One region of the Bacillus sp. JZ34 genome, then DNA from elsewhere that is predicted to be linked to it. Evidence: riboswitches for the same ligand, from Rfam matches in the RefSeq annotation. Region 1 holds a riboswitch; the other holds the start of a gene.
What was found. Region 1 has a riboswitch for lysine ahead of M1D90_RS03960 (amino acid permease). Riboswitches for the same ligand answer to the same signal wherever they lie in the genome.

Region 1 (4,198 bases):
CCGGAAACCGCCAAGCAGGCGCCCACAAGAGCCGCACTTACCGTCCTTGGCAGTCTGAGTTCCTGAATAATTTGATGGGCCGTATTTTTCGCATCAAAATGAAAAATGGCGTCCCAAACCGTTCCAAGCTTTATATCAGCCGCACCGAGCGCAATCGATAATGCGGCGCCAAACAGCAGTAGCATGATTCCGCCGGCCAGGACAAAAACAGCTCCAAGCGGACGGCTGATCGGTTTCTGTTCTTCATCAGGGCCATCCGCGCTGTTGATACGATGTATGTTTTTGTAAGAGCTCACTCGATGCCATTCCTTTCGATCTTTTTAACCGATAACGATTATCATTTTCATTTTATAGTATAACAGGCCTAAGCGGAAATTTTAATCAAAAATTTCGGCGGGAATCAAAAAGCCAGCCGATCTTCTGCTAAAAGACCCGGCTGGCAAAGAACTTTATCACACTTGATTATTTTTGAACTTTTTGTAGACGAACGGGTAGATCGCAAGACCGACGAAAAACAGCCCGATTCCCAAGATAAAGGTGGTTAAGTCAGACGTACCTGAAACGATGACCCATAAAGAATACACCAGAGCAGCCAAAGCGATGATGCCGTCCCCTGTTCTTGAACCTTTCAGTTCGCCGTATGTCTCCCCTTTGAGGATGAGCTTCAAGCTGAAAACAGCCGCCACAAGATAAGGCACAAGGTAAGCGAGCGTCGCCGACGTTGTTAAAAACGTAAAGGCCTCGCTGATCGTTCCCGAAACCGTTGAGAAAATAAAGATCTGCGACATCACGTTTGTGACGATCAATGAATTAACCGGGCTTCCCTTTTTGTTCGTTTTCGCAAAGAAAGCAGGAAAATCACCGGCCTTTGCCGCCTGATACGGAACCTCTGCGCCGATTAAAATCCAGCCGAGCATCGATCCAAACAAAGAAACGATTGCCAAGACCGCCATAATTACGCTGCCAAAGCTGCCGATGATCACGTGCAGCACATCAACGAACGGTTTATCCGAGGCCTGGAGCTGATCGTGCGGGATGACGCCCATCGTTATTAAAGTGATGACCATATAAATGCCGAGCGCAATTAACAGTCCGGTAATCGTCGCGCGTTTGACATCGCGCTGGGATGATGCGCGCCCTGATAAGATTACCGCAGACTCGATGCCGACAAACGCCCACAGCGTTGAAATCGCCGCATTGTGAACCTGTCCGCCCAGCCCAATACTTTTGCCTTCTGATTCGATTGGAAAATAAAATGATTCGAATAAAGCCGTCTGAAAAACGAACAAACCTGCAACAATAAACAGGACAAACCCAAGCACTTTTGAAAAAGTTGCTAAAAAGTTCAGTTTGCCCGCTCCATTTATGCTGGAGACTAAGATGAAATGCGTCCCCCATAACAAGATTGTACATACGATAAATGTCAAGAGCTGGCCGAGTGTAACGGGGTGGCCGCCGAGTTCAATCAGCTCGCGTCCGTCAGTTAAGATCGGCAGGAAAGTCGTCAAATAGCCTGCAAGGCTTGTAATGATGGCCACGTTGCTGATCCAGCTTGCCACCCAATACCCCCATACCATTGTAAAACCTGCCGCATTCCCTTTTTTAGGGTCTGAGAATAAAGCTCTTGCATAGCTTTGCGGACCTGCTTTAAGATCCGGGCGGCGAATGGATAAATGACCGAATACAAGGGCGATCATCAGCACCCCCGCACCCGTCACCAGCCATGCCGCCGTTACGCCGAACGGGCTTGCCGTCTGGGCGAGTGTGCTGGGGAGCATAAAAATCCCTGAGCCGACCATATTGCCGACAACAAAAGCGGTAAGAAGCCAGAAGCCCCATTTTTTTGTCTGTTCCATAAGATATAACCTCCGAGCATTTTATAAAAAATATGCCGGACCAGACCGTGAGATCATTCAAAATAAAAAAAGCATGAACAAAAGTCCATGCTTTGGTTAAACATACACTCTTGATCTCCGGATAGCCCTCCGCGGGAAAACCCGCGGCAGTCCTGCACTTATTCAATGCAGACCCAGCATAAAGAATGAATGGCTTCCTTATGCTTCGGCGCTGATGCCTTTTGCATATGATCATCGGCCCCATCAGCCTCACACATGCGACTCATCATCCGCGCAACCTCTACCTCACTAAGAGTTAAGAGTGAGGATTTATCACATATTCTGAAAAGAGGTTACCAGAGAAATTTTAATCTGTCAAAGGGAAGTGATGGAAAAACGGACAGCCGCGCCAAAAGGCCGCCTGTTTCGGCAGCCTTCTGCAGAATGGAAGACGGCGCTTCCATCTGTCATTTATCGGTTGTTTTTCTTTTTGTTGACCGCCTCTTGCAAAGGGTCTCCTTTCAGCGCTTGTCCTGCATCTTCAAGCGCCCCCCGAACGGCGTTTTGGTCCTTTTCCTTATTTCCTCTATCTTTATTGAAGAAAATACCCAAATGAATCACCTCTTTAAAAATGTGGTACAATTTTAATTTGGCTTATCACTTTAAAATTATGCAGAACCTTGAATGTGTTTTTTAACTGAAAACACCATATTCTAGATGTAAACATGCTGATTGCCTCAGGAAAATGCGTTTTTTGCCTGACAAGTTGCCACCATCTGTCTTGAAGGCCGCCAGAACTCTTGATATAGTTTTCATTAGGAAATTGTTATAGGTCTTAAAGGAGAAGCGATATGACAGGAAAAACACACATCATGGGAGGGGTCGCTTCTTGCACGGCTGCTGCTTATTTTTACGGATATGATCCAGTGTTCATGACAGCTTCGGGCGTTATCGGAGCATTGATTCCGGATATTTGCCATACAAAGAGCAAGATCGGCAGAAGGCTACCGATTTTATCAGCAGTGGTCAGTTCTGTCTTCGGGCACAGGACGTTTACACACAGCCTGCTCTTTTTGCTCATCACGGCATTTGCGGCACATTTATATTTTACAGATCAGAGCATTTTTGTCGGATTGATGGCCGGAATGGCGAGCCATCTGCTCCTTGATGCCGGGACTGTAAATGGCATCAAACTTTTCTTTCCGTCCGCCATTAAGGTTCGGCTGCCCCTTTATATTAAAACCGGCGGGAAGGCGGAACAAGGCGTTCTGGCTGTGCTCACCGTTGTTTCGTGCTATTTTATTGCGAACTTGATCGCCTGACGAAAGGGACGGTTTGACCGATTGCTGTATTATGCTTTGTTCAGTCGTTTTATCTTGGTGTTCTTTACCTGCGGGGATTATATGTGAGGAGCTATTTATATGAAAGAACAATTTTTTAAAAAGCAGTGGTTTTTATGCCTATCCATATTTTTTATGTGGATGAAAACGTACTTCATCTACAAGCTGGGCTTTAATTTACAAATTGACAACGCACTTCAGGAATTGATCCTGTTTATCAACCCGCTTAGCTTTCTCATCCCTGTACTCGGCATCAGCCTCTTTTTTCGCGAAAAAACGCAGCGCCTCTATTTAATCGGGGCTAATGTCGTCCTGACGGGCATCTTGATTGCAAACAGTATTTTCTATGGTTTCTACATCGATTTCATCACTGTTCCCGTCCTGTTCCAGGCAAAAAACCTCGGGGGGCTTGGGAGCAGTTTTCAGGAGCTGTTCAATCCGGTTTTCATCGCGCTTTTTCTGGATTTGGCTCTTTTAGTCTGGCTGGCAAAAACGCGCACAAGAACCGGCAAAAAGCTTTCCGCTAAAGCCGTTAAGATCTACTACGCGGCAGCCGCCGGCACGGTACTGTTTAATCTCGCCCTGTCGGAGCTGGATCAGCCGAAGTTTTTAAGCTACTCCTACGACAGGGAAGTGCTTGTAAAAAACATCGGCTTATATCAGTTTCATCTGTTGGACGGCATTTCACAGACTTTTAATTTGACACAAAAAGCGGTCGCTGATGAAAACAGCCTGGCAACGATCGAGAACTACACAAACGCTGACTACAGCAAACCGAACCAAGATATGTTCGGGATTGCCGAAGGACGAAACGTCATCTTTGTAACGCTTGAATCCACTCAGACATTTGTCATTAATGAAAAGGTGAACGGCCAGGAAATCACACCGTTCTTAAACAAATTCATTCAAAAAAGCTATTATTTCGACCATTTTTATCAGCAGACCGAACAGGGAAAAACGTCCGATTCGGAATTCATTGTCGCCAATTCGCTCTATCCGTCTCTGAGCGGTTCGGTGTTTTTT
Region 2 (4,198 bases), 490 kb from region 1:
ATCTGAAACAAGTGAAGGCGTAGTTCTTGCCGACTTCTGGGCTCCTTGGTGCGGACCTTGCAAAATGATCGCGCCGGTACTTGAAGAGCTTGATCAAGAAATGGGAGACAAACTGAAAATCGTAAAAATCGATGTTGACGAAAACCAAGAAACTGCCGGCAAATACGGCGTGATGAGCATCCCGACTCTCCTCATACTAAAAGACGGCGAAGTGGTTGAAACATCTGTCGGCTTTAAACCGAAAGAAGCCCTTGAAGAACTGGTCAACAAACATTTGTAAAATAGAAACCTGTGAAAAAGGCGATTCCAAAGGGATCGCTTTTTTCTTACAACGCGCCATCTTCCTTCTCCAATTGTAGCGAACGTACGGTCGGTCATGGTAAACTGAAATGAAGAAAAAACGCCGAAACAAGGAAGGATTTTTGATGAACAAAAAAATCAAAGAAAAGCTGGCCCTTCTCCCGGATCAGCCTGGCTGCTACTTGATGAAAGACAGGCAGGATACCGTCATCTACGTCGGGAAAGCGAAAATCTTAAAAAACAGGGTCCGCTCCTATTTCAGCGGGTCCCATGATGCCAAAACACAGCGTCTTGTCAGTGAAATTGAAGATTTTGAATACATTGTCACCTCCTCGAACATCGAAGCGCTCATTCTTGAAATGAATTTAATCAAAAAGTACGACCCGAAATATAACGTGATGCTGAAAGATGATAAAAGCTACCCGTTTATTAAAATCACGAACGAGCGGCATCCGAAGCTGATTGTCACGAGGAAGGTCAAAAAAGACAAAGGCCGCTATTTCGGGCCGTATCCCAATGTCCAGGCTGCGAGGGAAACAAAAAAGCTGCTGGACCGCCTCTATCCGCTCAGAAAGTGCGCCAAACTGCCGGACCGCGTCTGTTTGTACTATCATCTCGGACAATGTCTGGCGCCATGCGTATATGATGTGTCTGAGGAGACAAACCGACAGCTCACAGAAGAAATCACCCGCTTTTTAAAGGGCGGATACAATGAAGTCAAGAAAGAACTTGAAGCAAAAATGCTCGAAGCCTCGGAAAACCTGCAGTTCGAACGGGCGAAAGAATTCCGCGATCAAATGGCCCATATCGAGTCAACGATGGAAAAACAGAAAATGATGCTGAATGACATGGTTGACCGCGATGTATTTGCCTATTCGTATGACAAGGGCTGGATGTGCGTCCAGGTCTTCTTTATCAGGCAGGGCAAATTGATTGAAAGAGATGTCAGCATGTTTCCTTTATACAGGGAAGCAGACGAGGAGTTTTTGACGTTCATCGGGCAATTTTACTCAAAAAACAACCATCTCCTCCCAAGGGAAATTTTGGTTCCAGACAGCGTCGATAAGGACATGATTGAGGAGCTTTTGGACGTGAACGTGCGCCAGCCGAAAAGGGGAGCGAAGAAAGACCTGCTGCTCCTTGCCCATAAAAATGCAAAGCTCGCTTTGAAAGAGAAGTTTTCGCTCATTGAACGGGACGAAGAGCGGACGATCGGCGCGATTGAAAAGCTCGGCAAAGCACTGGGCATCTACACGCCGTACCGAATTGAAGCGTTTGATAATTCAAATATTCAAGGAACGGACCCCGTTTCGGCGATGGTCGTCTTTCTCGACGGAAAACCGCATAAAAAAGAGTACCGCAAATATAAGATTAAGACGGTTGAAGGCCCTGACGACTACGGGTCAATGCGCGAAGTCATCAGAAGAAGATATACAAGGGTGCTGAAAGAGAATCTGCCGCTGCCTGATTTAGTATTGATCGACGGCGGAAAAGGCCAGGTGTCTGCCGCCCTTGACGTTTTGGAAAATGAATTGGGGCTCGATGTCCCTGTTGCCGGTCTGGTGAAAGATGATAAACACAGAACTTCCAACCTTTTGATCGGCGACCCCCTTGAGATCGTCCAGCTTGAGCGGAACAGCCAGGAATTTTACCTGCTTCAGCGCATTCAGGATGAAGTGCACAGGTTTGCGATCAGCTTCCACAGGCAGCTCAGGGGAAAAAGCGCATTTCAATCGGTGCTCGACGGCATACCGGGCGTCGGCGAACAGCGGAAAAAACTGCTGTTAAAACATTTCGGTTCCGTTAAGAAAATGAAGGAAGCGAGCGCCGAAGATATCCGCAAGCTCGGCATCCCCCTGAAGACGGCGCAGCTGATTGAAGAGGCTTTGAAAAAATAATGTTGAACTTTTAAAAAGAATCTGATAGAATTTGTACTAATTTCATAATAAGATCGTGTGATATGGTGAAGATAGAGGTGCGAACTTCAAGAGTAGGCTTGATGAGGAAGATGGATTCCGATGAAAAAAGCCGAAAGGGGAGCGTCGCCGAAGCGGGGAAAAAATCCATTCGTTTTTCCTGCTGGCTTTACATTGAATAAATGTAAGGCTGTCAAGAAATCATTTCTTGGAGGGCTATCTCGTTGTTAAAATCATCGGCATTTTTGTTGGTTAAAGCAATGAGGGAATTCTCTCATTGCTTTTTTTGTACGAAAAAACCGTACAGCCCGCCGGTCAAGTTTTCCTCTTCATACATAAACAAGCACGAACGAAAACAAAAAGGGTGGTATTTGATGGGTCTCATCGTCCAAAAATTTGGCGGAACTTCAGTAGGATCAGTGGAAAAAATATTGAATGTCGCAAACCGCGTCATCGAGGAAAAACAGCGCGGTCATGATGTTGTCGTCGTCGTTTCAGCGATGGGCAAATCGACGGACTCCCTCGTCGCGCTTGCTAAGGAAATTACCGAGCAGCCGGGCAGCAGGGAAATGGATATGCTGCTGACAACAGGAGAACAGGTGACAATTTCGCTGTTGACAATGGCTTTGCAGAACAAGGGGTATGATGCGGTTTCCTATACAGGCTGGCAGGCCGGCATCGAAACCGAAAATATTCACGGCAACGCAAGAATTACGAACATTGATACAGGCAAGCTGAAAGAGCGTCTGAATGAAGGGAAAATCGCCGTTGTCGCCGGATTCCAGGGGACGACAGCGGAAGGTGAAATCACAACGCTCGGCAGAGGCGGATCAGATACGACAGCCGTTGCCCTCGCAGCTGCCCTGAAAGCCGATAAATGCGACATTTACACCGATGTACCGGGGGTTTTCACAACCGATCCCCGCTATGTGAAAACAGCGCGGAAGCTGGCCGGAATCTCCTACGATGAAATGCTTGAGCTTGCCAATCTTGGAGCAGGCGTCCTGCATCCGAGAGCTGTTGAATTTGCGAAAAACTATCAGGTGCCTTTGGAAGTCCGTTCAAGCACCGAAAAAGAAGCCGGCACATTAATCGAGGAGGAATCATCAATGGAACAAAATTTAATTGTAAGAGGCATTGCATTTGAAGATCAGATCACACGCGTGACCGTATGCGGCCTGGCGAGCGGCTTGACGACGCTGTCAACGATTTTTACAACGCTCGCCAAACAGAACATCAACGTTGACATCATCATTCAATCAGTGACAAGCACAAGCCAAACGTCAATTTCTTTCTCCGTGAAAACGGAAGACTTAAAACGGACGGTCGAAGTTCTCGAAGAATACAAAGACGCGCTCGACTATGAACAGATTGAAACGGAAAACAGGCTGGCCAAAGTCTCGATCGTCGGTTCAGGCATGATCTCCAACCCGGGAGTAGCAGCGGAAATGTTCGCTGTGCTGGCGGAAAAAAACATCCAGGTCAAAATGGTCAGCACATCCGAAATCAAAGTTTCGACTGTCGTCAACGAAGGCGATATGGTGAAAGCTGTTGAAGCGCTGCATGATGCTTTTGAACTGTCGAAAATAAGCATAGCTGCGAATTAAACATCCTGCAATTTGCTAGCAGGAGGAGAATGGTATGTAATCAGAGTTAGTAAGGGCTAATGCAAAGTCGAATAAGGCGGGAAATCCGCGAAAATGAAGATGAATATTTTTCCTTAGGGAGCTCAATCATATCGCTGTTTTCCGCTCTGATAAGCTTTTATCCATTGTTTGTTGTGGAATGGCTCCAGATAGTCGGGAGACGATTGATAATAACACAGAGCGATTTTACGGTGCTGCATCCTTTTTCTTCGTAAAATATATCCGCGGTCCCCGCCTATGACACTTTGTGCGAAATAAATTTGATTAAACATAGCCCAATACGGTTGCGATGTTTGTAATACCGAATCAGCCAGAGGCCAAATTTTATTCCTTTTT

Region 2: linked by a shared signal. The riboswitch ahead of M1D90_RS06515 (aspartate kinase) and the one ahead of M1D90_RS03960 (amino acid permease) in region 1 are both predicted to bind lysine.

The regions. Positions count from the first base shown of each region.
Region 1 is NZ_CP096403.1:806,764-810,961, reverse strand. It holds gene M1D90_RS03965 (FecCD family ABC transporter permease) at 1-296, opposite strand, end outside; gene M1D90_RS03960 (amino acid permease) at 453-1,856, opposite strand; lysine riboswitch at 1,971-2,147, opposite strand; gene sspJ (small acid-soluble spore protein SspJ) at 2,307-2,447, opposite strand; gene M1D90_RS03950 (metal-dependent hydrolase) at 2,687-3,157, shown strand; gene M1D90_RS03945 (LTA synthase family protein) at 3,257-4,198, shown strand, end outside.
Region 2 is NZ_CP096403.1:1,292,489-1,296,686, forward strand. It holds gene trxA (thioredoxin) at 1-280, shown strand, start outside; gene uvrC (excinuclease ABC subunit UvrC) at 426-2,198, shown strand; lysine riboswitch at 2,263-2,443, shown strand; gene M1D90_RS06515 (aspartate kinase) at 2,591-3,823, shown strand.